2 regions of the Neobacillus sp. 114 genome follow, and region 2 is predicted to be linked to the other one. Evidence: a T-box and tRNA genes for the amino acid it is inferred to sense, from the RefSeq annotation. Region 2 holds a T-box; the other holds one or more tRNA genes.
What was found. The T-box of region 2 lies ahead of trpS (tryptophan--tRNA ligase). A T-box ahead of a tRNA ligase gene usually reads a tRNA of that ligase, here a tRNA-Trp.
Positions count from the first base shown of each region.

Region 1: it has a tRNA-Trp gene. The T-box ahead of trpS (tryptophan--tRNA ligase) is inferred to sense a tRNA for this amino acid. The anticodon was not compared.

Region 1 covers NZ_CP126144.1:4,365,241-4,380,856, forward strand. The annotation lists gene ppdK (pyruvate, phosphate dikinase) at 1-1,104, opposite strand, end outside; gene QNN06_RS21135 (pyruvate, water dikinase regulatory protein) at 1,109-1,924, opposite strand; gene ccpN (transcriptional regulator CcpN) at 1,947-2,582, opposite strand; gene QNN06_RS21145 (zinc finger domain-containing protein) at 2,743-2,847, opposite strand; tRNA gene QNN06_RS21150 (tRNA-Ile) at 2,955-3,028, opposite strand; gene QNN06_RS21155 (NUDIX domain-containing protein) at 3,182-3,949, opposite strand; tRNA gene QNN06_RS21160 (tRNA-Trp) at 4,104-4,174, opposite strand; tRNA gene QNN06_RS21165 (tRNA-Tyr) at 4,180-4,264, opposite strand; tRNA gene QNN06_RS21170 (tRNA-Met) at 4,289-4,362, opposite strand; tRNA gene QNN06_RS21175 (tRNA-Ala) at 4,380-4,455, opposite strand; tRNA gene QNN06_RS21180 (tRNA-Leu) at 4,556-4,644, opposite strand; tRNA gene QNN06_RS21185 (tRNA-Gly) at 4,650-4,724, opposite strand; tRNA gene QNN06_RS21190 (tRNA-Leu) at 4,741-4,824, opposite strand; rRNA gene QNN06_RS21195 (23S ribosomal RNA) at 5,164-8,099, opposite strand; rRNA gene QNN06_RS21200 (16S ribosomal RNA) at 8,295-9,844, opposite strand; gene QNN06_RS21205 (hypothetical protein) at 10,219-10,356, shown strand; gene QNN06_RS21210 (exodeoxyribonuclease III) at 10,417-11,175, opposite strand; gene QNN06_RS21215 (divergent polysaccharide deacetylase family protein) at 11,303-12,088, opposite strand; gene QNN06_RS21220 (peptidylprolyl isomerase) at 12,192-12,632, opposite strand; gene QNN06_RS21225 (CBO0543 family protein) at 12,833-13,279, opposite strand; gene QNN06_RS21230 (DUF2515 domain-containing protein) at 13,212-14,330, opposite strand; gene QNN06_RS21235 (terpene cyclase/mutase family protein) at 14,431-15,616, shown strand, end outside.
Region 2 covers NZ_CP126144.1:1,866,108-1,881,723, reverse strand. The annotation lists gene spxA (transcriptional regulator SpxA) at 167-562, opposite strand; gene QNN06_RS09400 (hypothetical protein) at 1,126-1,311, shown strand; gene QNN06_RS09395 (ABC transporter ATP-binding protein) at 1,355-2,296, opposite strand; gene QNN06_RS09390 (ABC transporter ATP-binding protein) at 2,297-3,340, opposite strand; gene opp3C (oligopeptide ABC transporter permease) at 3,358-4,386, opposite strand; gene opp3b (oligopeptide ABC transporter permease) at 4,387-5,316, opposite strand; gene QNN06_RS09375 (peptide ABC transporter substrate-binding protein) at 5,427-7,139, opposite strand; gene QNN06_RS09370 (DUF3899 domain-containing protein) at 7,351-7,716, shown strand; T-box leader at 7,763-7,980, shown strand; gene trpS (tryptophan--tRNA ligase) at 8,029-9,018, shown strand; gene QNN06_RS09360 (YjbA family protein) at 9,186-9,932, opposite strand; gene opp4C (oligopeptide ABC transporter permease) at 10,085-10,996, opposite strand; gene opp4B (oligopeptide ABC transporter permease) at 11,010-11,975, opposite strand; gene opp4A (oligopeptide ABC transporter substrate-binding protein) at 12,152-13,867, opposite strand; gene QNN06_RS09340 (ABC transporter ATP-binding protein) at 13,942-14,949, opposite strand; gene QNN06_RS09335 (ABC transporter ATP-binding protein) at 14,949-15,616, opposite strand, start outside.

The DNA of each region.
Region 1 (15,616 bases), 2.5 Mb from region 2:
ATCAACACGAAGCAGCGCTGTCTTTTTATCGATAATTTCTTCCTCCACCATCTCAACTGCTATGCGGATAGCTGCTTGGGCGGTACGTTTTCCGTTCCGTGTTTGAAGGATGAACAGCTTCCCGCGTTCCACTGTGAATTCAATGTCCTGCATTTCCTTGTAATGCTGCTCAAGGCGATGGCATGTATCCGAAAACTGCTGGTAAACGTCTGGCATTTCGTCCTTAAGGGTGGCAATTGGCTGCGGTGTGCGGATACCGGCAACAACGTCTTCCCCTTGGGCGTTAATTAGGTATTCTCCGTATAGAACTGGCTCCCCAGTAGATGGATTTCTTGTAAAAGCTACACCTGTTCCGGAATCATTACCCATGTTCCCGAACACCATACTTTGAATATTTACAGCTGTACCCAGATGATCAGGAATTTTATTTAAGCGGCGGTAAACAATCGCCCGTTGATTATTCCAAGAATTGAATACAGCATTGATGGCAAGGAAAAGCTGCTCTTTCGGATTTTGCGGGAAGTCCTTACGCGTATGCTTTTTGACAATTTCCTTATAACCAACAATGACTTCCTTCCAGTCTTCAGCAGTCATTTCAGGGTCAGAGGAATACCCCTTATGTTCGCGTGTCTCTTCTAAATATTGTTCAAAATAATAAGTATCAATTTCAAGAACCACGTTGCTGAACATTTGAATGAAACGGCGATAAGAGTCGTAAGCAAATCGTGGATTATTCGTTAATGCAGCCAAACCCACAACAGTTTCGTCATTCATCCCCAGATTTAAAATGGTATCCATCATCCCAGGCATAGAAAAAACTGAACCGGATCGAACAGAAACAAGTAAAGGATTCTGCGGGTCACCGAGTTTTTTGTCCATTTTTTCTTCCAAAAGTCTTAACGCCTCTAATGTCTGTGATTCTACTAAAGCTGGAATGGTTTTATTAGATTCATAGTAAGCATTGCAAGCTTTTGTTGTAAGGGTAAAACCATAAGGAACCGGCAGGCCGATTCTTGTCATTTCTGCTAGATTCGCTCCCTTTCCCCCAAGTAAATCCCGCATATTGCCATGGCCTTCATGAAATAAATAAACGAATTTCCCCATAATTTTATAAGCTCCTCTCTTTTTTCAACACGTCTAAAATTAAACCTGCAGTTTCTTCAATCGCTTTATTCGAAACATTTATAATAGGACAGCCTACGCGTTTCATGATTTTTTCGGCATAATCTAGTTCGTCAAGAATTCTCTGGAAGCTGGCATAATTCGCCTTTGAGCCCAGCCCAAGTGCTTTTAGGCGCTCAGTCCGAATTTCGTTTAATTTATCTGGTGAAATAATTAAACCAATACAATTTTTTCTCGGTATTTTAAAAAGTTCATCTGGCGGAGGCACTTCTGGAACCAACGGGACATTGGCCACTTTAAAACGCTTATGGGCAAGGTACATGGACAGCGGCGTTTTTGAAGTCCGGGACACACCGATTAAAACAATATCGGCCTTCATAATTCCTCTTGGGTCCCGTCCATCATCATATTTCACGGCAAATTCAATCGCCTCGATTTTGCGGAAATATTCTTCGTCTAATTTTCTCATTAGGCCAGGCTGGCGGTGGGGCTGTTTATTAAACCTTGTTGCAAATGCATTCATTAATGGGTTGAGGAGGTCCACTGCCATTATCCCCTCTTCCATGGCACGCTTATCTAAATAATCTTTTAATTCCGGAATGACGATGGTATAGGCAATGATGGAATGGTCCTTTCTTGCCAAAATAATCACATCTTCAATGTCTTCAATGTCCTCTACATATGAGTTTCGGCGAATTTCTACCTGTCCACCATTAAACTGTGTTGCCACCGCTTTTACAACGAGCTCAGCTGTTTCACCAACCGAGTCAGATACTACGTAGACAACTTCCTTTTGTACCAAAATCGCAGCAACTCCCCTTAATCTATTTTTCTTCCATAAATTCTAAATAGGCCCTTGTTATTGTCGTCTTGGTAATTCTCCCTAACAACAAATATGTATTATTTTTATGATCGACTTCCTTTACTACCGGTAAGGAGTCAATATGAAAATTAATCATTTTTTTGGCCGCTTCGAGCAAGGTTTCCTCTGAATTAATCGTGATAATATTAGGCATTCTTGTCATAATGACACTTACGGGCAATTCTTGCAGATTTTTGTTCCCAAGTGCAGCCCTGAGCAAATCCTTTCGGGAAATCACTCCTGCTAAGTTTCCTTCTGTATCCACCGCATAAAGTGTTCCAACATCCTCGAGGAACAACTGAACAATCGCATTATAAACAGAAGTTGATTTTTCAACCACGATTGGATGAGCCTTAAAATCGGATACCTTTTGCTGAATAAACTTCTTCGCCTGACGTTTTACCTCTAATTTGTCATTAAAAAAATACCCTACACGCGGTCTGGCATCCAGACTGCCGGACATGGTCAAGATTGCAAGGTCCGGTCTTAATGCCGCTCTAGTAACAGAGAGTTTCTCTGCAATTTCTTTACCGGTTATCGGGCCATTTTCCTTTACAATCTGCAGAATTTCATCCTGACGCTTGGTGAGTTTAATCATTAGCACCACCTTATTCACAATAAATATGTTATATATATTTAAATGTGCTATACTTATTTGTATATAGTATAGTACATTTAAACAAATTCGGAAACAATAATTTTGCAAATTGATTAACTTTTTAATAAAAAACCCCACCGGCAATCGGCGGGATTCAGAATCACTTTTGACAATTAGGGCAATAAAGGGTTTTTCTCGACGAGATTGTTTCCATAACAATCGTAACCCTGCATCTCTTACACTTCTGTCCTTCAAGTTCAGGCATATTTATTTCCTCTAAAACCTCTTTTCCTTAATGCTTTCCAAAACGTCTAAACTCAAATAAAAAACCGAGTCATTTTGAACTCGGTTTTTGACTGCTATTTATTGTAATGGGCCTAAATGGACTTGAACCATCGACCTCACGCTTATCAGGCGTGCGCTCTAACCAGCTGAGCTATAGGCCCATAATAAAAAGTAATTATCAAAGACGAATTACATTATAACAAGAATTCTTTTACCTGTCGATAAATATCACAATCTTTTTTATTATTTAGCTGATTGGCGCACTGAATGGCAATTTAAGAGAGATTCACTGCGCCAATCGGGCAGCACATTACTTAATCCCTTTCAAGATTACCTTCCATTCTTTTTAATAATTCATATGGACGGACCTTGAAAGCTTCGTAGGGAGCCCTATTTCCCGTCATTGCATCAATCACCCTGGGAATAAATTTGCCTCTTTTAATATAGTGAGAAACATTGGAAGAATCGAGTTTGACGAAGCGAACTTCCTTGGTTTCCTTGGATGTTTTAGGCTCACCGCCTGCATACTTCCCACGAAAAACAATTGAAACAGTATTTCCATTTGAATACACACCCGATACTCCATGCAACTCAACTTGAATGCCTGTTTCCTCTAAAATCTCCCGAACAAGTGCCGTGTCTAAAGTTTCTCCTTCATCAACGCCCCCGCCAGGAAGTTCCCACGTATCTGCTCTCCAATAAGTTTTTACTAATAAAGTTTCTTGGTTCTCGTTTGTAATATACCCACTAACCGTTATAGTCGGTTTTGTTTTTGTATATTCTCCAAATGAAGATAAATAATCTTTTCGAGTATCGATAAAAAATTCGTCTACATTCGAAATGCGGTTTTGTAATTGTTTATACATCTCATCTTTAATAACACGCTCTTCAATTTTTAAATATTCTTCATGATTTGGATACTCCCAAATAATCGTTACCTCAGCTTTCCCTTTTGTCATCCAGCGGCCGATAATTTTTGCTCCACTTTTTATTTTCATTGGAAAAATAAGTTCTTCAAAAATTTCATTGAATTCGCTTACCTTATCAGGAACAAGCAGAAAAACTTCTCTTATATAAAACATTTTTTTCCCCATTTCATTCAGTGTACAAATTAAATTACACCAGTTTACGCGTCTTAATGAAATAGGTTCCATTTGTTAGTTCAATACGTTTGAATTAGCACAAAAAACACCTCCCTGAAAATTATAGGAAGGTGTTCATTCTAAGATTTATAGACAGGGGCAGTAGGAATCGAACCCACACTGAAGGTTTTGGAGACCTTAGTTCTACCTTTAAACTATGCCCCTATAAATGGTGGAGGGGGACGGATTCGAACCGCCGAACCCTGAGGGAGCGGATTTACAGTCCGCCGCGTTTAGCCACTTCGCTACCCCTCCATTATATAATTTTAAAAAAAGTAATAGCGGCGGAGGGGATCGAACCCCCGACCTTACGGGTATGAACCGTACGCTCTAGCCAGCTGAGCTACACCGCCAAAAGCAAATATGAAAATGGTGGAGCCTAGCGGGATCGAACCGCTGACCTCCTGCGTGCAAAGCAGGCGCTCTCCCAGCTGAGCTAAGGCCCCATACATATTATAATCAGGAAAACAGAATCTGAAGTAAGCGATCCTTCGTCCCGAACGTAGTACTCAATCAAGCTAAAGCTAGTTCCCGTTAGAGAAATAATGGTGCCGAGGACCGGAATCGAACCGGTACGGTAGTCACCTACCGCAGGATTTTAAGTCCTGTGCGTCTGCCAGTTCCGCCACCCCGGCATGTTTGGAGCGGAAGACGGGATTCGAACCCGCGACCCCCACCTTGGCAAGGTGGTGTTCTACCACTGAACTACTTCCGCATTTTAATCTCTTTGATGCGGGTGAAGGGACTTGAACCCATACGGTATTACTACCACTAGAACCTGAATCTAGCGCGTCTGCCGATTCCGCCACACCCGCAATATATAATATTGCATATTGGGATTTCATTCCCTCAAAACTAGATAATACAGAAGAAGTTTAGTAAAAACGAGTTGCCATTTTACATTGATGATTGTCTAGCTCCAGCGTCCAGCAACTAGTGTCCTTCGGTCTTTTCCCTACGATAAGTCAACATCGATTCGCTAAAGCTCATCGTGTTTCCTTTAGCTAATCAGAATTTATTACTAAATTCTGAACGCATAAGTTCAACTACACCTCTGTCTGCGCCTAACGGCTTGCCAATCGGCGAGTTTACACTTATCTCAGTCAAAGCCCTCCAGGCCATACGTTGCTAACCGGCCGCTTCCGCTTTTCTGTTTGGTTAAGTCCTCGATCGATTAGTATCAGTCAGCTCCACACGTCACCGCGCTTCCACCTCTGACCTATCAACCTGATCATCTTTCAGGGATCTTACTAGCTTGACGCTATGGGAAATCTCATCTCGAGGGGGGCTTCATGCTTAGATGCTTTCAGCACTTATCCCGTCCGCACATAGCTACCCAGCGATGCCTTTGGCAAGACAACTGGTACACCAGCGGTGCGTCCATCCCGGTCCTCTCGTACTAAGGACAGCTCCTCTCAAATTTCCTGCGCCCACGACGGATAGGGACCGAACTGTCTCACGACGTTCTGAACCCAGCTCGCGTACCGCTTTAATGGGCGAACAGCCCAACCCTTGGGACCGACTACAGCCCCAGGATGCGATGAGCCGACATCGAGGTGCCAAACCTCCCCGTCGATGTGGACTCTTGGGGGAGATAAGCCTGTTATCCCCAGGGTAGCTTTTATCCGTTGAGCGATGGCCCTTCCATGCGGAACCACCGGATCACTAAGCCCGACTTTCGTCCCTGCTCGACTTGTAAGTCTCGCAGTCAAGCTCCCTTGTGCCTTTACACTCTGCGAATGATTTCCAACCATTCTGAGGGAACCTTTGGGCGCCTCCGTTACATTTTAGGAGGCGACCGCCCCAGTCAAACTGCCCACCTGACACTGTCTCCCACCCCGATGAGGGGTGCAGGTTAGAATTTCAATACAGCCAGGGTAGTATCCCACCGACGCCTCCACACAAGCTGGCGCTCATGTCTCTCAGGCTCCTACCTATCCTGTACAAGCTGTACCAAAATTCAATATCAGGCTACAGTAAAGCTCCATGGGGTCTTTCCGTCCTGTCGCGGGTAACCTGCATCTTCACAGGTACTATAATTTCACCGAGTCTCTCGTTGAGACAGTGCCCAGATCGTTACGCCTTTCGTGCGGGTCGGAACTTACCCGACAAGGAATTTCGCTACCTTAGGACCGTTATAGTTACGGCCGCCGTTTACTGGGGCTTCGATTCAGAGCTTCGCTTAGCAGCTAACCCCTCCTCTTAACCTTCCAGCACCGGGCAGGCGTCAGCCCCTATACTTCGCCTTGCGGCTTTGCAGAGACCTGTGTTTTTGCTAAACAGTCGCCTGGGCCTATTCACTGCGGCTCTTCGGGGCTATTCACCCCAAAAAGCACCCCTTCTCCCGAAGTTACGGGGTCATTTTGCCGAGTTCCTTAACGAGAGTTCTCTCGCTCACCTTAGGATTCTCTCCTCGCCTACCTGTGTCGGTTTGCGGTACGGGCACCTTTTATCTCGCTAGAGGCTTTTCTTGGCAGTGTGGAATCAGGAACTTCGGTACTATAATTCCCTCGGCATCACAGCTCAGCCTTAAGGTGAACGGATTTTCCTATTCACCAGCCTAACTGCTTACACGCACATATCCAGCAGTGCGCTTACCCTATCCTCCTGCGTCCCCCATCACTCAAACGATAAAGAGGTGGTACAGGAATATCAACCTGTTGTCCATCGCCTACGCCTTTCGGCCTCGGCTTAGGTCCCGACTAACCCTGAGCGGACGAGCCTTCCTCAGGAAACCTTAGGCATACGGTGGATGAGATTCTCACTCATCTTTCGCTACTCATACCGGCATTCTCACTTCTAAGCGCTCCACCAGTCCTTACGGTCTAGCTTCAACGCCCTTAGAACGCTCTCCTACCGCGGACACCATAAGGTGTCCACCCACAGCTTCGGTGATACGTTTAGCCCCGGTACATTTTCGGCGCAGAGTCACTCGACCAGTGAGCTATTACGCACTCTTTAAATGGTGGCTGCTTCTAAGCCAACATCCTGGTTGTCTAAGCAACTCCACATCCTTTTCCACTTAACGTATACTTTGGGACCTTAGCTGGTGGTCTGGGCTGTTTCCCTTTTGACTACGGATCTTATCACTCGCAGTCTGACTCCCACGGATAAGTCATTGGCATTCGGAGTTTGTCTGAATTCGGTAACCCGATGAGGGCCCCTAGTCCAAACAGTGCTCTACCTCCAAGACTCTAACTACGTGAGGCTAGCCCTAAAGCTATTTCGGAGAGAACCAGCTATCTCCAAGTTCGATTGGAATTTCTCCGCTACCCACACCTCATCCCCGCACTTTTCAACGTGCGTGGGTTCGGGCCTCCATCCAGTGTTACCTGGACTTCACCCTGGACATGGGTAGATCACCTGGTTTCGGGTCTACGACTACATACTATTTCGCCCTATTCAGACTCGCTTTCGCTGCGGCTCCGTCTCTTCAACTTAACCTCGCATGCAATCGTAACTCGCCGGTTCATTCTACAAAAGGCACGCCATCACCCATGAACGGGCTCTGACTACTTGTAGGCACACGGTTTCAGGATCTCTTTCACTCCCCTTCCGGGGTGCTTTTCACCTTTCCCTCACGGTACTGGTTCACTATCGGTCACTAGGGAGTATTTAGCCTTGGGAGATGGTCCTCCCTGCTTCCGACCGGATTTCACGTGTCCGGCCGTACTCAGGATCCACTCGGGAGGGAACGAAGTTTCAACTACAGGGCTTTTACCTTCTATGGCCGGCCTTTCCAGACCGCTTCATCTACCCCGTTCCTTTGTAACTCCATGTTGAGTGTCCTACAACCCCGAAAGGCAAGCCTTTCGGTTTGGGCTGTTCCCGTTTCGCTCGCCGCTACTCAGGGAATCGCGTTTGCTTTCTCTTCCTCCGGGTACTTAGATGTTTCAGTTCCCCGGGTCTGCCTTCAATACCCTATGTATTCAGGTAAAGATACTGTTCCATTACGAACAGTGGGTTTCCCCATTCGGAAATCTCCGGATCGGCGCTTACTTACAGCTCCCCGAAGCATATCGGTGTTAGTCCCGTCCTTCATCGGCTCCTAGTGCCAAGGCATTCACCGTGCGCCCTTTCTAACTTAACCTAAAAGGTTTTTACTCTTAAAAATAAGAGAGAAAAACTAAAATGGCGATTACTCGGTTCTTACTTGGTTACTTCTTCGATACAATTATCTAGTTTTCAAGGAACAAAAAAAGTTCTGAAGGATAATTCCCTCAAAACTAAACAAACAAGAAACAGTCAACTTCTTATCAGTCCATAAGGACTGCATTATCCTTAGAAAGGAGGTGATCCAGCCGCACCTTCCGATACGGCTACCTTGTTACGACTTCACCCCAATCATCTGTCCCACCTTAGGCGGCTGGCTCCTTACGGTTACCCCACCGACTTCGGGTGTTACAAACTCTCGTGGTGTGACGGGCGGTGTGTACAAGGCCCGGGAACGTATTCACCGCGGCATGCTGATCCGCGATTACTAGCGATTCCGGCTTCATGCAGGCGAGTTGCAGCCTGCAATCCGAACTGAGAATGGTTTTATGGGATTGGCTCCACCTCGCGGCTTCGCTGCCCTTTGTACCATCCATTGTAGCACGTGTGTAGCCCAGGTCATAAGGGGCATGATGATTTGACGTCATCCCCACCTTCCTCCGGTTTGTCACCGGCAGTCACCTTAGAGTGCCCAACTGAATGCTGGCAACTAAGATCAAGGGTTGCGCTCGTTGCGGGACTTAACCCAACATCTCACGACACGAGCTGACGACAACCATGCACCACCTGTCACTCTGTCCCCCGAAGGGGAAATTCCTATCTCTAGGAGTGTCAGAGGATGTCAAGACCTGGTAAGGTTCTTCGCGTTGCTTCGAATTAAACCACATGCTCCACCGCTTGTGCGGGCCCCCGTCAATTCCTTTGAGTTTCAGCCTTGCGGCCGTACTCCCCAGGCGGAGTGCTTAATGCGTTAGCTGCAGCACTAAAGGGCGGAAACCCTCTAACACTTAGCACTCATCGTTTACGGCGTGGACTACCAGGGTATCTAATCCTGTTTGCTCCCCACGCTTTCGCGCCTCAGCGTCAGTTACAGACCAGAAAGCCGCCTTCGCCACTGGTGTTCCTCCACATCTCTACGCATTTCACCGCTACACGTGGAATTCCGCTTTCCTCTTCTGCACTCAAGTCCCCCAGTTTCCAATGACCCTCCACGGTTGAGCCGTGGGCTTTCACATCAGACTTAAAGGACCGCCTGCGCGCGCTTTACGCCCAATAATTCCGGACAACGCTTGCCACCTACGTATTACCGCGGCTGCTGGCACGTAGTTAGCCGTGGCTTTCTGGTCAGGTACCGTCAAGGTACCGGCAGTTACTCCGATACTTGTTCTTCCCTGACAACAGAGCTTTACGACCCGAAGGCCTTCATCGCTCACGCGGCGTTGCTCCATCAGACTTTCGTCCATTGTGGAAGATTCCCTACTGCTGCCTCCCGTAGGAGTCTGGGCCGTGTCTCAGTCCCAGTGTGGCCGATCACCCTCTCAGGTCGGCTACGCATCGTTGCCTTGGTGAGCCGTTACCTCACCAACTAGCTAATGCGCCGCGGGCCCATCTGTAAGTGTCAGCCGAAACCGACTTTCAACCTTCCCTCATGCGAGGGAAGAAATTATCCGGTATTAGCTCCGGTTTCCCGAAGTTATCCCAGTCTTACAGGCAGGTTGCCCACGTGTTACTCACCCGTCCGCCGCTAACCACCGGGAGCAAGCTCCCTGTGATTCGCTCGACTTGCATGTATTAGGCACGCCGCCAGCGTTCGTCCTGAGCCAGGATCAAACTCTCCAATAAAGTTGAGTCGATTAGCTCAAAAATGTTACGTTGGCTTCGTTTCAAATGAAACGAATATTATTGTTTGTTGACGTTTTTGTTTGTTTAGTTTTCAAAGAACTATCTACTAATCTATCGATTAGCGGCATTTTTTATATTAACATAATGTCTTCTATTTATCAACCTACATCAAGATAATTTATGAAACAGAACTTTTCTTCCAACTATCTCGCATCAGCGACAATGATTATATTACTACTCAAATTAATGTTCGTCAACTGTTATTTTTAACTATGATAAAAGTTCATTTCAAATAGTATTTTTAAAAACGTTTAGTTTTCTTCAGCTTAGGAAAAAATACTTAAGTAATTTTTCTCAAGGAAGGGGCTGTTAACTTGAATTCCAATCCACTGAAAAAAGAAAATGATAAAGAATTCGTCGATTCTAGCGTTCAAGATCAATTAATCAATTCAACCGATTCAGATAAGACACCAGAATTTGACGAACTCGGAACACCACTTAATGAAATTTGAAATTCAAAACCCTTTGCTAGTGAAGTAGCTCTTCCTGGCAAAGGGTGTTTTTTAGGGTCCTTAACCTTGTTGTATTTCCAGCAACACAGGGCAATGATCACTTCCCATAACATGGGCGTGAATATCGGCATTTTTTATACGCTCACATAAAGTTTGCGAGACGATGAAGTAGTCGATCCGCCATCCGATATTTCTTTCCCTAACTTTATTCATGTATGACCACCACGTATAAGCTCCCTCTTTATCCGGATAGAAATGGCGGAAACTGTCGACAAATCCCGCCTCCAGAAGTGTTGACATTTTAGCGCGTTCTTCGTCTGTAAATCCCGAATTTCCTACATTTGATTTCGGATTCCTTAAATCAATTGCCATGTGGGCAACATTTAAATCGCCGCAAAAGATAACTGGTTTTATCTTATCCAGCTCTTGCAGATGCTGAAGAATCCGCTCCTCCCAATCCAAACGGTACCCTAACCTTGCTAAGTCTCTCTGGGAATTTGGTGTATATACATTGACCAAGAAAAAATCAGGGAATTCTATTGTAAGAATTCGGCCTTCATTTTCATCATCTTCCTGTCCTACTCCATATTTAACTGATAACGGTTCAGCTTTTGTAAAAACAGCCGTACCTGAATAACCTTTCTTAACGGCATAGTTCCAGTATTGATGATAGCCTTCTAACTCCAGACTAATTTGCCCTTCTTGCAATTTCGTTTCCTGAATACAAAAAATATCCGCATCCACTTCTTGAAAATATTCCAAAAAGCCTTTCTTCACACAAGCTCTAAGACCGTTCACATTCCAAGAAACTAGTTTCATTTATTGATCCTACTCCCTTATGACTTTTATTCTTTTTAATAAAGGTCATTGTATCAGCTTTAGGAGACACACGGAAAGAATTTTGTTCAGAAAATAAATGGAAAAAGGCAACGAATCGCTGCCTTTTTTAGGGGATAAATTTCTTTTCAATTAATTGATAGTCAAAAAGCTGTGATACAGGAACAATTTTGATATTCTTCTTTTTAAACTCATCCATCGACTGCAAAATTCCGTTCGAGCAGACTTTCCCAGTCACTCCAACATGGCCGATCGCAATAGCCTTTCTTTTCAACTCTGTCTTTTTTACCAGCAGGTTCATCTGTTTTCGGACATGCGCGGAGGATGTAATATCATCCAGAAAGACATCATTTTTTAATAGAGGAACACCCATTTCGGCTGCAATCTCAGGAAATTTCGATTTGCTGCTAGTGCCACTGTCAACGATATATAGATTTTTTTCTTTGGCTACCTCTACAATCGCGCGGACAATTTTTTCATTTTCCACAGCCAACGAACCCATGTGATTATTTAGCCCAACAGCATACGGAACACTCTTAACAGCCTCTAACACACGTTCTCTTACTTGCTTTGGGGATAGGTCAGCGGTAATGGGTTTAGGTCCAAGCCACGATCGTTTCCCTCTTTTCGGCTCCATCGGCAAATGAATCATGACTTCAAAGCCATTTTTATGAGCTAATTCTGCGTGTTTTTTTGAGTTATCTGTAAAAGGCATGACTGCAGCTGTAATAGGTACATCTCCTTCCAAAAAGTCACTCGCCCCTTTGATGCAGCCCCCAAAGTCATCAATAATAATGGCCGCTTTAAGCTGTTTTGCCTCTGATTCCTTTGCGATCACTTTTGTATTAATAGGCAGAACCAATAGTAAAAGGAGGAAAATCACGAATTTCTTCAATATAAAGACCCCCGTATGTGAGTTATTGAAGATATTTTCCCCTTGTTACACGTTATTAGTCCTAATGAAAAAGAGAGCTGAAAATTCAGCTCTCCCGTTAAAATTATTCTTCATCAAAAACGCGTACTTCTTTCATGGTGTCACCGTTTCTCATTGATCTTACAGCCTCAAGATCAGAAGTTACTTGCCCAAAAACAGTATGGACGCCATTTAAGTGCGGCTGTGATTCATGAACAATAAAGAATTGGCTGCCGCCAGTGTCTCTTCCCGCATGAGCCATGGAAAGTGAACCTGGTACATGCTTATGTGGATTACCTTCTGTTTCACACTTTATAGTGTAGCCGGGACCACCCATTCCTGTTCCTGTAGGGTCCCCCCCTTGAGATACGAAGCCCGGAATTACTCGGTGAAAAATAACCCCATTGTAAAAACCTGAGTTCGCAAGTTTCTCAAAGTTTTCAACTGTCCCCGGCGCTTCGTTTTGAAATAAATCAAACTCGATTTTCGCGCCATTTTCCATCAATATGTATCCTTTTTTAGCCATATATAACACTCCTTATGTAAAAAATCATCTTAATCATACACTTTTCATCAAAGAAAAGAAAGTATTGGCACATTTGCCCATTTATATTTCTTACAGGAGTGTGTTAAAATAATCTCACCCCTTCCGATCATTTCGCTTGTTGCGGGACACTTAACCACTGTACGGACGGAAGGGGCAGCCGAGACTTTGTCTCGGCTTTTTTATTTTTCTTCTTTTTCCAGCCATTGAAAAAATGCCGTTACCACTGATAAAAATAACAGATACCAAAAAAAAGTGTAAATATGCTTCCACTCCACCGTATGCTTAAACAAGCCAAGAACCTCAGCTAATTTTTCTAGAATAGGCATCAATAAGCTGACAAACAGAATTACACCCATCCTACCCCATTTATTCAACCCAGCAATCACATATAAAAAAACGGCCATCAATATCGGAAGCACCACCAGCGTAAACCCGATATTTATGGAAAAAACGGCCGCTAGCGGGCGAAACGTAAACTCATACATTCCCTTCCCTACAAAATAAAGATCCAAATAAGTCCCTATTAATGAGCCGAGCACACCGCCAGCCAACACATGCTTAAAAGTTAATCGTCTTTTTGGCAAGAGCAGCGATTTCGAGCCGTTCAAGTGTTTTACAGTATTCATCCCTTATCTCCCCGTCCATCATTTCCATATCGTCCACTAAATAATCCGCTACACGCCAGTCATCAAACCAATCCCCAAGCTCCGCTTCCGGCTGGCTAACATTTTTCCAAGCATTTTCAAGATTCGGGCTGTAAAATCTTCTCGCTCCCTTCCTAAGCCTGCAAGATTTCAGGCGAAGCGGATAAGCTATGCCGGGTGTCCCCTCATTCACATTATTAAAAAGATGCGGCCAATAATCCTTTCGCGAGCCAGTATGCGGATGCAATTTTGCCCATTCCAAAGCTTGTTTATGAAAATCTTTATTTTTAAAAAGAACGGAATATAACTTTTTCCCAAGTAAAATCCGTTCATGCAGGGATTCAAATTGATGAAGCGTCTGGCCCTTCAGTCCCCCATCCCCATATGGAAAAAGTATATGGTTGAAGGAAAGTACGTCCTGAAGGATAAATTCAAACTTATTTAACACCTCCTTCTGATAAACCGGATTTTGGACCACCCTTTTTTCCAAATAGCTTTGTTCGTTAATAACCATCGCAATACAATGAATATAGCGGTCATGATTTTTCCAGAAATGATTCCAAATCGTTTCCATGAAGGTTGAAACTTTTAAATAAGAGAGCATATAAAACAATGGTTTGCCGCGCCTTAGGCTTTCCTCATAAAGCAGAAATTGGGGATAAACATCCTGAAAAATCAGCCAATTACCCCTCTCTAAAAAAGAAAAAAATGATTTTCTTTCCTTTTTAGAAAGCAGCCTTGTTAAAAATTCCCCTTTTAAGTCGGTCATGTTGTACCCGCCGTTCCGCGATACAGTATGACCCAAAAACGCCCATTGTATATCCGGGTACCGGATATAGAAATCAAGATATGCTTTTGTCCTTGTCACATTATTAAGGTTATGTTTCGCTGTTTCGTTCTTTATATTTTCTAAAAGATTTCGTTCTCTCCCTGTTAATGGAAGCTTGACCGCTGGAGCCCCTTTGCTTTTTTTCTTTAATTCGTCCCGGATGCTTTCAAGCGGTGGTTTGTCACGATTTCTCCAAAAGAACATGGCAAATCCCCCCAATGTGAATGGTCCTTGCACAATAGGAATATGTATAGCCTAAGGAGTTTTACTTGAGAAAGGGGTGACCATGCTGGTGGATATACAAATGGGTATCGATTGGATTATTGACAGGCTTAGAAAAGACCAATCTCCTGATGGCTCCTGGGATTATCCTTTTGATACAGGAATTTCAACGGATGCTTATACCATCATTTTATTACGCACATTGGAGATACATGATGAAGAATTAATCCAAGGTCTTTGCAGACGAATTTTAAGCAAGCAGGAAAAAAACGGGGCTTGGAAGCTTTTTTATGATGAAGGAGAAGGAAATGTTTCGGCTACGCTAGATGCGTACTACGCCCTCCTATTTTCCGGTTATTATTCAAAAGAAGACAAGAATTTGCGGGAAGCTAAAAAATTCATTTTGGCACATGGCGGTCTAAAAGAAGTTAGTACTTATACCAAAATTATGCTAGCTCTAACTGGCCAATACAGGTGGCCTTCGTTTTCACCACTGCCGATTGAAGTTATTCTTTTGCCGACTAACTTCCCGATAAATTTCTATTCCTTTTCTGTGTTTGGGCGTGCTAATTTGACACCGATAATGATTCTTGCCTCCAAGAAGTTATCGATAAAAGCTAAAAATGCCCCCGACTTATCCGACCTGCACATCCACCGGGAGGGAGACGAACAATGGATTCGCTCGGATGAATGGCGCTCGTTGTTATCCTTGATCGAAGAGGGAGTGGAGAATTTAATTGGTATCCCCGAAGAGCTCAAAAAATTAGCACTTGAACGAGCAAAAAAATACATGCTGGACAGGATTGAACCGGACGGAACATTTTTAAGTTACTACAGCAGTACATTTTTAATGATTTTCGCCCTTCTCTCGCTGGGCTACAAAAAAACGGACCCAATTATTACAAAAGCAATCGAGGGACTAAAGTCCATGAAATGTGAAATAAACGGGTTCCCACATATGCAATATACCACCGCCACTGTTTGGAATACATCCTTAATCGGCTTTGCCTTGCAGTCTGCAGGAATATCATCGGAAGACTCCATGGTTGCAGAAGCAAACCGTTACCTGTTAAGCAGGCAGCAGCATAAATTTGGCGATTGGGTGATTCATAATCCCAACAGCTTGCCTGGAGGATGGGGCTTTTCAAATATAAATACAATCCTGCCGGATGTGGATGACACTACTGCCTCCCTTAGATCACTTTCAAGAATTGCCTCCTCTGAAAAAGCAACTTGGGAGAGGGGAATCAGCTGGACCTTGTCGATGC
Region 2 (15,616 bases):
ACAAAATCCGTAAATCCGCCCAATATCCAATACGAACAGTAGTCCAGTCAACATTCAGAGGGAAAATTTCCAATATAGATATTCCTTTAATAATAACAAAATTAAATAAAAATTTCAAACAATAAAAATGAAAAAAAGACCTTTATAAAAAAGGTCTTACTCTCAATTAATTTACCATCCGCTGTGCTTCTCGCAATTGATACGTTCTGACCTTTCTAGGCAGGAATCTGCGGATTTCATCTTCATTATATCCAACTTGCAAACGTTTTTCATCAATGATGATTGGGCGGCGAAGCAAACCTGGGTTTTCTTTAATTAATTTGAATAAATCCTGAAGAGGCATTGTATCCAAATTCACATCTAACTTTTGAAAGGTTTTAGATCTCGTTGAAATAATTTCATCCGTTCCATCTTCAGTCATACGTAGAATTTCTTTGATTTCTTCCATAGATAAAGGTTCAGAGAAAATATTTCTTTCCTTATATGGAATCTCATGCTCTTCTAACCATGACTTTGCTTTCCGACATGATGTACAGCTCGGTGAGGTGTATAGTGTTACCATCTGTGTTTCACACTCCTCTATTATTTGCAAATCTATCATATATCAATCCGAAATAAGGGAAATTAACACAATTCCAATGTATTACAGTTTATAAAATTAAAATTATTATAAATAAGGAATTTATATCACCCATTATACACTACAATATCGAAAAAAGGTATCCCTTTTTCAAAAATAATCACTATCAGAATCCCCCCTAAATTATACGTCCTTTATTATATTAGACGAATAATTTCTGCAAAAGTTTCAAAAATTTTTTTATTTTTTTATTTTTTATTACTTTTCTTTGTTAATCATACTAAAATGTTCGTATCTTTATTTATGCTTTCTGAGGGTAATGCATTGTGAATTAAATCTCTTTTTAATAACAAATAACCTGCTAGGATTTTTTCTAAAAAATCCATTCTCAATTAAAATCACAAGATGAAAACGATATCAGTATTTAAATATAGCTTTTCAATAGTTTTTTATTTTTCTCTTTTCTTAAAGGCAAAGTTCTTTTACAATAGGTATAGTGAATAAAATAAAATCAATTCTTTGATTCATCAAATGGAGGGACAATCATGGCTGGATACATAACTGATTTAACAGTTGTTGCACTGTTAGTGATCGGGATTACAGCTTTTATGGGAGTCATCACAAACGGTATTGGTGAAAAGGTATTTGGCGGAAAACGCCGCAGCGAATTTGTCGACCAAAGTGCCAGATTTCAAACTGGCTGGAAAACCGTTGGCGGAAAGAAAAAGTAAAATAATAAAAAAACGATCTCGAAATTCGAGGTCGTTTTTTTTATTATTGTTTAGATTGTGCTTGATATTGTTTAAATTCTGTTTCTGAACAAAGGACAAAGTGTCCCGGCGTAACTTCTCGGAATTCAACCGGCTCATTGTCCTGATAATTATGAGTTGCCGGATCATATGTTTTACGTTTCCGTGTCCGCTCACTAATCGGATCAGGAGCAGGAATCGCAGATAATAATGATTGCGTGTATGGATGAAGCGGGTTTCGGTAAAGTTCATCTGCTGGTGCAAGCTCAACTATTTTCCCAAAATACATAACACCGATACGGTCGCTGATGTATTTTACCATTGACAAGTCATGTGCAATGAACAGATAGGTTAACCCTTTTTCATGCTGGAGCTTTTTCATTAGGTTTACAACCTGCGCTTGAATCGATACGTCCAATGCTGAAATAGGCTCATCCGCAATAATGAACTCCGGTTGAACTGCCAGAGCACGGGCAATCCCAATCCGCTGCCGCTGTCCGCCAGAAAATTCATGTGGATAACGATTAGCATGTTCCTTGTTCAATCCAACAGTTTCAAGCAATTCGTATACCTTTTCCATTCGCTCTTGTTTTGATTTAGCTAACCCGTGGATATCGATTCCCTCGGCAATAACATCCGCAATTTTCAAGCGAGGATTTAATGATGCATATGGATCTTGGAAAATCATTTGCATCTTACGGTTGAATTGTTTCAGTTCCTTCTTGGATTTATTTCCGTGAACATTAACACCATCATAAAGGACTTCTCCGCCTGTGGCATCGTATAGACGAATAATTGTCCGGCCTGTTGTAGATTTACCGCAGCCTGATTCACCCACAAGCCCCATTACCTCTCCTTTATAAATATCAAAAGAGACATTATCAACCGCTTTTACCTCATTAGGTTTGCCTTCATTAAAATACTGTTTTAAATTTTTTATTTCTAATAATTTTTTTCTTTCACTCATTTATTTTCCCACCTTTACACCAGGGAATTGACTTTGACGCCTTTTCACAGCCTCAGGCGGTTCCACCTTTGGAGCATCCGGATGCAATAGCCAAGTGGCTGCATAATGAGTGTCAGATACCTTAAAGAATGGCGGCTCCTGTTCTAGGTCGATTTTCATCACATAAGGGTTACGGGGTGCAAATGCATCACCCTTTGGCGGATCTAATAAATCAGGCGGTGTTCCCGGGATTGAGTATAATTCCTCATCATTTGTTTCCATATCCGGCATGGAGCTAATCAATCCCCATGTATATGGGTGTTTAGGATTATAGAAAATTTCATCAGCAGTCCCAACTTCTACGATTTTACCGCCATACATAACAGCGACTCGGTCAGCAACATTAGCTACAACGCCAAGGTCATGGGTAATAAAGATGATTGATGTATCAATTTTCTTTTGCAAATCCTTCATTAATTCCAGAATTTGAGCCTGGATTGTAACGTCCAAAGCCGTTGTTGGTTCATCTGCGATTAAAACTTTAGGATTACAAGCTAACGCAATAGCTATAACAACCCTTTGTCTCATCCCGCCCGAAAACTGATGCGGGTATTGATCAACACGAATTTCCGGCTTAGGAATACCAACCAGCCTTAAAAGTTCAACTGCTCTTTCTCTGGCGGCACCTTTAGACATGTTTTGGTGCTTAATCAGCGGTTCCATAATTTGATTTCCGATTTTCATTGTAGGGTTTAATGATGTCATCGGGTCTTGGAAAATCATCGAAATGTCTTTACCACGGATTTTTTGCATTTGCTTATCAGATAATTTGGTTAGGTCTTTGCCATCAAAAAGGACCTGGCCTCCTTTTATCTCGGAATTATGTTCTGGAAGAAGCCGCATAATGGATTTTGTGGTAACAGACTTACCAGAACCAGATTCCCCTACAATTGCCAGAGTTTCCCCTTTAAATAAATCAAAACTCACTCCGCGAATTGCTTTAACTTCCCCAGCAAAGGTGTGGAATGAAATATTTAAATCTTTTATTTGTAAAATTTTCTCCACTATAAATCACCCGCCTTCTAATCACGCATTTTTGGATCGAATGCATCTCGTAAACCATCTGCCACCAGATTGAAACAAACCATAATTAACGCAATCATGATCGATGGAATAATCATTTGATATGGAAAAGCAATCATTGAATGATAGCCGTCATTCACCAATGTCCCCAAGGACGCATTTGGCTCTTGCAGACCTAACCCAATAAAGCTTAGGAATGCTTCGAAGAAAATCGCATTCGGGATAGAGAACATTGTATTTATGATAATGACGCCAAACATGTTTGGAATCATATGTTTAAATATGATAGATCCATTTGAAGCGCCTAACGTTTTGGCAGCCAAAACAAATTCCTGATTTTTAAATTTTAATACCTGGGCACGGACCACACGGGCCATACTTGTCCAACCGGTAAGAGCGATTGCAATAATGATCGGAACAATACCCGGTTTTAACACAAGAATCATTAATACGACGACAATTAGGTTAGGAATCCCGACGATAATTTCCACTATCCTCTGCATGACGCTATCTACGCGCCCACCTAGGTAACCTGAAATCGCCCCATAGGTCACCCCTATCAGCATGTCCACTAGTGCTGCCATAAAAGCGATGAAAAGTGATATTTGAGTTCCTTTCCAAAGACGTGCAAAGAGATCCCGGCCAAGGCCATCTGTACCAAACCAATAGTACTCCTTTACCTCTCGGATCTCATAAGGGTTGTACTCCGTCCCATTCTTTCGCTTTAATGTCCCATCAAACGGGAGCCAGTGGATGTTTTCCAACCCTTGTATACGAGGTGGTAAGTTATTATTCTTTGTATTTTGCGTATCAAATTTATATGGTGTCAATAAAGGCCCGACAAACGCTAAAAAGATGACGATGACAATTATCACTAAACTTAGCACTGCACCTTTATTTTTTTTGACCCTTAGCCAAGAATCCTGCCAAAAGTTTAAGCTGGGCTTGGAAATTTTCTCACTTTTAGATGGATCTATATGGGCGGGCGCAAACATATCCTTCGAAATAGCTGTTTCTTTGTTTAACATTTAACTTTTCCCCCCCGAGATACGAATACGTGGGTCAATTATACCGTAAAGAATATCTACTACTAATATTATGACCACAAACAAAGCAGCAAATAAAATATTCGTTCCCATAATAACCGGATAGTCGTTTACCATAATCGCTTTAACAAATTGCTCACCAATACCTGGTATTCCAAAGATATTTTCAATAACGAGGGAACCTGTCATAAGCCCTACTGCTAAGGGGCCAAGAACTGTAACAACTGGAATTAAGGCATTTCTTAAAGCGTGTTTTACACTTATCTGCCAATAACTTGCGCCTTTTGCTTTTGCCAATGTAATGTATTCTGTACCCAAAACTTCCACCATTTCAGTCCGCATAAAACGTGCCGTAATCGAGATTGGGAACATCGCCAAAGCAATCGTTGGCATAATGGTATATTCCGGCCCTTTCCAAAACATTACAGGGAACCAACCAAGTTTGACTCCTAGGTAATACTGAAGCAATCCCGCAAAAATAAATGATGGGATTGATTTACCAACAACAGCAATAAATGTCGAACCGTAGTCCACCCATGTATTCTGCTTTAATGCGGCAACTACTCCTAAGACAATTCCTATTAAAGCACCTAAAATCATTGCCTGAATACCAAGTACAGCAGATGGACCAATTCGTATTTGAAGAAGTTTTGTAACCGGGGTATTATCAAATTGAAAGGAGACTCCTAAATCACCTTTAACCAAGTTCGCTATATAATGAACATATTGAATAGGCACAGGATCATTCAATCCATACTTTTCTTGCATGATATGAAGCTGTTGAGGCGTTAATTTTTCCGCACTATTAAAAGGAGTACCCGGTATAAGTTTCATGAGGAAAAAAGTAACAGAAGCTACAATGAATAAGGTCAATATCATATAGACAATTCGTTGCAAAAGATACTTTGCCATGCCTACACCTCCTATTAATGAAATATTCGACGTTTTTCGACAATTTAGATACAGGTGAAAAGAGAGTATATTTCGACAATATACTCTCTCCCCTATTTGGTTAATTATGATTACTTATTGGTTTCAACAATCTTAACATGTTGGAAATCCATGTCTGGGCTCATTGCATGAGTAACAAGACCTTTTACTTTCGGGTTAACTAAGATGTTAGCTGCACGTTGATACATCGGTACAATTGCTGCATCGTCTTCTAAAAGAACTTTCTCCGCATCATGAAGAGCTTTCCAGCGCTCATCAGCCTTCGCTCCCAAAGTGGTTTGGGCTGCTTTGACCAACTCATCATATTTTGCAGAGCTATAGCTCATGCGGTTATTTTGTCCGCCAGTTAAGAATAAATCCATATAAGTCATAGGGTCTGCGTAGTCAGGTCCCCATCCGGCAAATAATAAATCATAATCTTGTTTATTTTCACGGTCGATACGGATTTTGAACGGAACACTTTCAATATTGATTTTTAAACCAGGTAAGGTTTTCTCTAATTGGTCTTTTACGAACGCATCCGTTTTCTTAGAAGATTCAGTATCTTGACCTACATAAGTGAACGTTAATTCTTTTTGACCAAGCTCTTGAAGACCTTTTTCCCAAAACTTTTTGGCTTCCTCTTTATTCATTTTCATATAAGTGGCTGCGCCATCACGGAAATCCTTGCCATTATTAAAAGCAAATTCCTTTGGAACAATGTAATCTGCAGCAATAGAACCGTTAGCCAATACGTCTTTAACAAGGGCATTCTTATCAACTGTTAATGCAATAGCCTTACGAATATTTAAGTTCTGGAATGCAGGATTTTTTTGATTCATTTTTAGCCAGAATACTGATGGTTCTGTGTAAGTAAGCAATTCTTCAGATCCTTGATATTGTGAAAGAATAGCAGCTTGAGCAAGCTTAGGCGTAACGTCTACTTCCCCCGCTTCAAAAGCATTTGCAGAAGCTTGCGGGTCTTTTGAAACATTAAAGTTAACTTTCTTTAATGTAATATTTTTAGCATTCCAATAGGTGTCGTTTTTCTCTAACGCCCATTCAGTTGCTGTCGGGCCGTCCCATTTTGTCATTTTGAACGGACCATTAAAAAGAATGTGTGCAGCATCTGTCGCATATTTATCACCCTGTGCCTCAACATACTTTTGGTTTTGAGGGAAGAATGTATAAAACGCAAGGTACGATTCAATATATGGAAGCGGTCTTACTAAATCGATTTCAAGTGTATAGTCATCTAAAGCTTTAATACCTAAAGTTTTGATATCTTCAGGAGTAGCTTTTTCCCCTTTGGCGATGATTTCAGAAGCATTTTTAATTCTGTCTTCCATGAAATATGGACCATATTCAGAAGCAGTTTTTGGGTCAAGCGCACGCTGCCATCCAAATACGAAGTCATGTGCGGTTACAGGATCGCCATTAGACCATTTAGCATCTTTTCTCAACTTGATTGTAATTACAGTTTTATCTTCGTTATATTTTGGCATGCTCTCAGCTGCGGCTGGAACGATCTTTTGGTTTTCATCCAAGCGGAATAAACCTTCATTCACAGCATTCAACATGATGCCGCCCATGGTGTCTTGGTTTTTAGCACTATCCATTGTTGGAATTTCGGCTGACTCAAGAACATTTAGCGTTTGATCTGCCGCTAATTTTTCCTCTGTAGTTTTGGTTTTTCCTTCGTCCTTGCTTTTTTCCTCGTTCTTAGTACCACCAGAACAGGCTGCAAGGAACATGCTAAGTACTAGCGATAAAACTAGAAGTAGTGAAAGTTTTGATTTCTTCACTAGTAGACCTCCCTTTTCTATTATTCTGAAAAATTACTACATTCTCTATTATACATATTTTCATTCTCTTGTACATTACTTTTTGAAAATTAATTTACATTTTCGAGACAATTCTTACGTATGAATTACAATTTACTATGTTATAATTTATATTTATAAAGGTTTTTTCATTTAAAAAACCCTACTAATACAGTGTTTTGGAGGAATTTAATTGAAAATTGTCCCTAATAAAAGTGTCTTTTTGGTAGCGTTTACACAAATTGTCATTTTTATTTTATCGTTTATTTTTTACGGTGAAATTTCCATTGTTAGTTATATCAATATATCTTTTTATATCTCACTTGCACTGCTCCTTTCCTTTTTGCTTATTTTCACAATTCAAAGCGGATTTTATGATGCGATTTCCAAGTCGTTTAACTTTACCCAATCGCTTAAGACTAATAAACGGAAATTTGAAGACATTCCTGGTTTATCACAACTTGTAACAATTGATAAAAAACCCTTCCTTTTTTATGCTATTGTAAACGGCATTCTTATGCTGATTGCCCTCGTTGTTTATTATGTTTTACTAGCTTGAAATGAAATATGTAAATCATTTATAATGGGAAATAATCGAATATATTAGATAAGCAATGAAAAAGAGTAGTACGTATCGTCCTTTGTTTTAGAGAGTTTGTGGGTGGTGGAAACAAACACAAAGAAATACGGAATGGACTTTGGAGCTTCTTTCTGAGCCTTATAAAAGGAAAAGTAGGAGTAGACGTTCCCCGCGTTAAAGGGTTTTAAAGTGACTCAGTATACTGAGTAATTAGGGTGGTACCGCGAGCCATTCGTCCCTATTTTTGGGGATGAATGGCTTTTTTTATATATTTGTTTAGGAGGATTATTTATGAAGACAATATTTTCGGGAATTCAGCCAAGTGGAACAATCACACTTGGTAACTATATTGGTGCACTTAAGCAATTCGTTGAGCTGCAGAATGAATATAATTGCTACTTCTGCATAGTCGACCAGCATGCAATAACTGTCCCGCAAGATCCCGCAACTTTGAGAAAGAACATCCGCAGCTTGGCAGCCTTGTATATCGCAGTGGGAATCGATCCGGAAAAAGCGACATTGTTTATCCAATCAGAAGTTCCCGCCCACGCTCAAGCCGGATGGTTGATGCAGTGTGTGTCCTATATCGGAGAACTAGAGAGAATGACCCAATTTAAGGATAAATCTGCAGGTAAAGAGGCTGTATCTGCAAGTTTATTAACCTACCCGCCATTAATGGCCGCAGATATTTTATTGTATAATGCTGAACTTGTTCCAGTAGGTGAAGACCAAAAACAACATTTAGAGCTTACACGTGATCTTGCCGAAAGATTTAATAAAAAATATAGAGAAATTCTCACGATGCCTGAAGTCCGCATTCCGGAGGTCGGTGCCCGTATTATGTCCCTGCAGGACCCGACTAGGAAAATGAGCAAATCCGACCCGAATCAAAAAGCATTCCTTGCATTGCTTGATGACCCAAAACAAATTGAAAAGAAAATTAAAAGTGCTGTGACCGATTCAGAGGGAATTGTTAAGTATGATAAAGAAAATAAACCAGGTATTTCAAATCTTTTATCCATATACTCTATCTTAGGAAATATGACTATTGCTGAACTTGAAGTGATGTACCATGGTAAAGGTTATGGGGACTTTAAGGGTGATTTGGCCGATGTTGTTATTAAGGCATTTAAACCAATCCAAGATAAATACTATGAATTAATGGAATCAACTGAATTAGACGAAATATTAGACCTTGGTGCAGAGAAAGCAAATAAAGTTGCTAGCAAAACCTTGAAGAAAATGGAAAATGCAATGGGCCTTGGAAGAAAGCGCAAATAGCTAATAAATGAAAACTCGCCGATTGGCGAGTCCGATAGGACGTTCATGAGGCGTAGTTGAATTTATGCGACAGGAAAGTATAAATTTTTGAAAATTTATACTTTCCTATTAGCAAAAAAAGCCTGAACCGCAAAAGGAATGAAATATATTCCTTTTGGGTCAGGCTTTTAGTTTACCTTTGGACCGTGTTCCATTTCCCATAGCTTTTCAAAAAATGGCTGTCCCTTTATTAAATTTTCACAAAAGATTTCGTGTTTTTTTGACCAGCCAAATTTGATTTCTTCATAAAGCTGTTCCCAGGCATCAGCAAAATTTAGTTCTTGGATTGTTTGGTAGCGTTCTGGGCACCACTCAGTAAACCAATAACGAATCTCAGCTTCATTATTCGATGAAAACAACTGATCTAAAGCCATAAACAGAAGCTGCTTTATCTGCCGCTCTTTTCTTGTCAAACCCAGCATTAACGTAGGTTCTGGAGAAAGAATATGGAAGTCTTTTTTACTCGATTGATTATAAAATATAAATTCCTTAGGTTCATGATTGCTGATCATTTCGTACACAAGCTGTTCCTGTCTTGGAATTAACCGGCTTTTTCGAATAGGAATATTATAGCCAATCGTATCAACAGCAAGAATGCCTACCCCATCGGTTACCACAAAGCAGTAATCCAGTTGGATCCGTTCATGGTTTTTTCGCAAGTATGCTTTTTGGTAAATATCATCTAGAAGCTGCTGTGGCAATTCAGATAAATCATTTTCAATATAGTTAAAAAGAATTGGCTCCACTTTTAGCAGCGGTACTTGGTCAAGTAGTTCAACTCCGTCATCCTTGCGCCATTCGTGGAAGTGGCAGACATTATAACCGTTTTCTTCTCCTTCAAACCAATTCACCCATACATCATGAAGATATAACATTGTATAATCCCTCACTTCAAGAAACTGTTTGTCAATCAGTATGGGCAGGCGACAGTTAAATTATTCCTTTATATACATTTTGCTCCGGTTGTTTCCATATTATTAGGTATAAAGCCTCATAAAAAAATCTACCATGTCTAAATGGTAGATTTTTATCTTCTTGATTTAGGGTTAAAAGCGTCTTTTAGGCCTTCACCAATAAAGTTGATGGACAGAATGGTCATGGTAATGATGAGTGCTGGCGGCATCCATATCCAGAGCTTGTACTGAAGGACATCAGGTTCATTCGCAGAATTAAGCATATTGCCCCAGCTTGGCGTTTCTTGCGGTACACCAAATCCAAGGTAACTCAGTGCCGATTCAATGACAATCATCGAAGCAAATGTAATGGTTGCTTGAACAATGATAGTTGATAATACGTTTGGTAAAAGATGTTTAACGATTACTTTTGCCGGTGAACAACCAATAGAGATGGCCGCTGTAATATATTCGTTTTCTTTTTCGGCTAGAATTTTACTTCTGACAATCCGAGCAATACCACCCCAATAAAGGAAACTAATTACAGCGATTAAAACCCATAAGCCGCTTACTTTCCCAAAGAAAATGGCATTAATAACAATGACAAAAACCAAAAATGGGAAGTTTAGGATAAAATCAGTAAATCTCATTAATAGGTTATCAACTGCTCCGCCAAAATAACCTGCTACAGAGCCAATTAATGTCCCAATAAAAATAACAAATATCGTACAGCTTAATCCAACCAATAGCGAAATCCTACCGCCATATATCAGTCTGGTAAACACATCCCGGCCTGATTTGTCCGTTCCGAGCCAATGCTTACTCGAAGGCTCTAAGGACATGTCCGCAATATTTACTCTCGTTATATCAGCCGTTGTGATATAAGGAGCCAAAAAGGAGATAATCCCAACAATAACTAAGAAAATGAAACTAATCATTGCGAGTTTATTCTGAACGAATTTTTTCCTAGCGATTGCCCATGGTGATAAGCTTTTTTTCGGGGGTGCTGCCGATATATTGGTATCCTTTTGTGTATCGATTTGCATCTTTTCTCCCCCTTTAATCCAATCTGATTCTCGGGTCTACAACACCATATAAAACATCAGCAATTAGGTTTCCGATTAGTGTTAAGAACGAGAACAACATGGTCAACGTCATTAAAACTGGATAATCCCTTGTTCCAACTGATTGGAGGAACAGCTGTCCAAGACCCGGATATGTAAAAATGGTTTCCGTAATGATGGCACCGCTAATAATCGCAACAAGGTCAAATCCCAAAAAGGTAATCAAAGGAATAATCGAATTCCTTAAAATATGAACATTATAAATTTTTCTTTCAGGCGTCCCTTTAGCGCGTGCTGTCCGAACAAAATCCTTGCGGCTGTTTTCAATAATATCGTTCCGTAAAAATTGTGTATAACTTGCTGTACTTAATAAACCAAGTACAATGGCTGGCAGCAATACATGATGAAGACGACTTAACCAATATTCCAATGTACCATCGGTAACCCCGATGTCAACCGATCCATTGGAAGGAAACCATCCTAAAGTAAAGGAAAATAAGTATATCGCAAATACACCGGCAATAAACGATGGAATAGATAAACCTAAATAGTTTAATCCCCCAATAAAATTATCTCCAAATGTATAGGGTTTTCGGCCTGCATATGAGCCCATAATAAAAGCGAGAATATAAGTTATTAGTATGGATGTAATGCCAAGCATAAGAGTATTAGGAAGGCGTTCGGAAATAACATCTGCTACAGGAATTTTAAAGCGTGTTGACTTGCCAAAATCCCCTTGGACAAAATTATCGATCCAGCGAAAATATTGCTGAGGCATTGGATCATTATAGCCTAATTTTTCCCTCATCTCAGCGATATATTGTGGATCTGTATTCCGTGGGTCGATTTCGCCGCTGATGCCGTCACCCGGCATTAATTTTGCTAAAGTAAAAACGACGATGGAGATGAGGAATAACATCGGAATCATGCCCAAAATTCTTCGAAATGAGTACTTCAGCATGTGCATTCTCCTTGTCTATAACTATGTTAAATACGGTGGTGCAATGCCCCGTTGATTAAAACGGGAGAGAAAAGAAAGACCCTAAGTCTCCCCTTCCTCTTCCCATTTATATCAATAGCTTACATATTCATGTGAAAATGCATTTACATAGTTTAATGCATGTCTATTTGCTGTGATTATTGCTTAATCCACCATTCATTTGGACGATTCTTACCTGATACGTCAAATGTAACGCCTTGAACACGCTTAGAAACTGCCATTGTTTCTTCTAATTCAGCAATCGGTAAAATAGGCAGATCCTTCATAAATAGTTTTTGCCATTGAATATAGAGATCCTTACGCTTGTTGGTGTCTGTTCCAACAACATTAATGTCAAGTGCCTCATCTAGTAACTTGTCACTTTCATCATTTACCCAGCGTGGGTAGTTCCAAAGTGCTTTGGAGCCCCATAGTGGAGTTGGATCTGGATCGGACCCAGTGGACCAGCCGCCGAAGAATACTTCCATAGACTTATCTGCTTTTTCAAGTTGATCATAATACAAGTTGAAATCAACCATGGAAACCTTCGTTTTTAAGCCAACTGCTTCCCAATATTGAGCCATTGCTTTCGCACGGGCTTCAAATGTAGGGTTTTGTGTTGCATAGTGAGAGAAGTTCACAACAAATTCCTTACCGTTTGGATCTTCACGGAAACCATCACCGTTAACATCCTTATAACCTGCTTCATCAAGCAATTCTTTTGCTTTCTTCGGATTATATTTGTACTGCTCTAATTGGTCGTTTGGTGCTGCAATCCAGTGGTTCGTTGGGATAGGACGGTTAACCGGCTTACCTACGCCGAAGAAGAACGCTTTTACCCACTCTTCACGGTTAATTGCATAGAACATCGCTTCACGAAGCTTTTTGTCAGCGTATTTTGGTTCATTCATGACGTTTTTCTCGCCATCCCAAGTACCTAAGCGGAAACCAACATAATAGTAGCTAACGCCAGGATATGTTATTGCATTGACATTATCTAGAGCTTTAACTTGATCAATAATGCTTGGGTGGAATGAAGTCATGTCAAGTGTACCGTTTTTTAGTTCGCCAACGGATAGAGATGGGTCAATTACCTTAACTACAATTTTGTCGATATGAGGCTTGCCAGCAAAATAGTCATTAAATCGTTCCATTTCAACAGATTCACCTGGAACGATTTTTGTTACCTTGTATGGTCCAAGACCCACTGGTTTAGTGCGGACTGCTTCAGCGCTCATCATATCTTTAACAGCGACACCTTTAAAAGCAGTACGGTTCATTGGGTATGTCCAAAGATTATCCAAGTTGTTGACACGGGCTTTGTCAAATGTAATTTGGACATGATAATCATCGGTGACTTTAATACCTTCAATTTTGTCAGTTTTTCCATCATGGAAATCTTGAGCACCTACGATATTTCTTACGTTATCAAAACGAGGGCCTTCATAATCTTTGTCGGCAATAGTATATAGGGCAAATTCCCAGTCTTTTACTGATAATTCATCGCCGTTGTGCCATTTAACACCTTTTTTGATTTCAAAATCAAACACTTTATTGTCTTCGGTTTTCCAAGAAGCGATGTATGGCTGTGCCTTTAATTGCGCATCATAATCGATTAGGTTTTCATCAAATAATTGAAGAATTTCATCATCAACTGCATCGCCGTAGAAAGAGTAGTTTAATAATCCCTTGAAGGAAGAATCCAAAGCATAAACTAATGTCCCGCCATCCTGAGGTTTTCCTGCAGTTTCACCGGATTTTCCTCCGTTTTCTTCTTTCTTAGTACCAGCTTTTTCGCCGCCGGAGCATGCAGCTAAAAATGCTGATAACACGAGCATTAAAACTGCAAGCCAGAGCATACTTCTCTTCTTCATTTGTTTCCCCCCTAATAAGTTTTACTGCTTTTGTAGATGTCCAGCTTCAGCGTCAAGGCGCTTCCGCTTTTCTACTAATAAAGGTGGCAAGCTACTCGGTGAGAGGGCTTCACCTCCTTTAATGTAGGTTTGCTTTTAGAACATTCCTCCATTGCCATTGGGCAGCGAGGATGGAATGGACAGCCTGCAGGAGGATTGATTGGGCTTGGCACATCTCCAGTTAAAATGATCCGCTCCTTCTTATGCCGTGGATCCGGATTTGGTATTGCGGAAATTAATGCCTGGGTATATGGGTGCAAGGGTTCGGCATAAAGGCTATTTTTATCGGAAATCTCTACCATATTCCCTAAATACATAACCCCAATGCGATCACTCATATGTTTGACAACACTTAAATCGTGAGCGATAAAAAGAAAAGTCAGGTCAAATTCTTCCTGTAAATCCTTTAATAGATTTAATACTTGGGATTGCACGGATACGTCTAAAGCAGACACCGGTTCATCCGCTATTATCAATTTTGGCCGCAGCGCAAGGGCTCGGGCAATTCCAATCCGCTGGCGCTGTCCACCAGAAAATTCATGCGCATATTTATAATAGGCATCCGGCGGCAAGCCTACCTTTTCTAACAAATCCATTACTTCATTTTTTAATTCAGATTTGCTTTTTTTGTGAAAGTTATAGATTGGTTCGGCAATAATATCCCCTACCATTTGCATCGGGTTCAAAGAAGCGTAGGGATCCTGGAATACCATCTGCATATCTTGACGGATTTCCCTTAAATGTTTTCCGGAAATTTTCGTAATGTCTTTTCCGTCAAACAGAATACTACCTTCCGTTGGTTTTAGAAGTCTTAAAATGGTCCTGCCCGCCGTGGATTTTCCACAGCCGGATTCCCCTACAAGCCCTAGCGTTTCCCCTTTTTTAATCTCAAAGGAAATATTATCAACCGCTTTGACATGGCCGACAGTCCGTTTAATAAAACCACCTTTAACAGGATAATAGGTTTTTAGATTTTGAATTTGTAATAGTGTTTCAGATTGAGAGGAAAATGCTTCTTGGTTATGTACAGAAGTAGGTCTCATTACCTCACCCCTTCTCTTGGTTTACTTGTTTCGTAGAGCAGGCAGGCAACTTCATGGCCATAATCGGTTTCAGCGAGAATTGGGGTTGTTGTCAGACATTCTGGCATCGCCTTTGGACAGCGGTTCGCAAACCGGCAGCCGACCTTAGGCATATTCGTTAAAGAAGGTACGATTCCTTGAATGGAGCTAAGTCTTTCTTCCTCTTGTTCCATTTTTGGAACCGCTCCCAAAAGTAAAGTCGTATAAGGATGCTTTGGATTATAGAACAATGTTTCAACATCAGTACGTTCAACAATTTTGCCGGCATACATAACGATGACTTCGTCACACATCTCGGCAACCACACCCAAATCGTGGGTAATTAAAATGACGGACATATCATTTACTTCCTGAATGCTTTTCAATAATTCGAGAATTTGTGCCTGAACCGTCACATCAAGGGCTGTAGTCGGCTCATCAGCAATTAACAATTTAGGCTGACAAGCAATCGCGATTGCAATCATAACGCGTTGTCTCATACCGCCTGAAAGCTGATGCGGATACTCATCAACGATTTTTTCCGGGCGGGAGATTCCTACGCTTTTCAACAAAGCAATAGATTTCTGCCTAGCTTCTTTTTTTGATATTTTCATATGGTTAAAAAGAACCTCTTCAAGCTGATATCCTA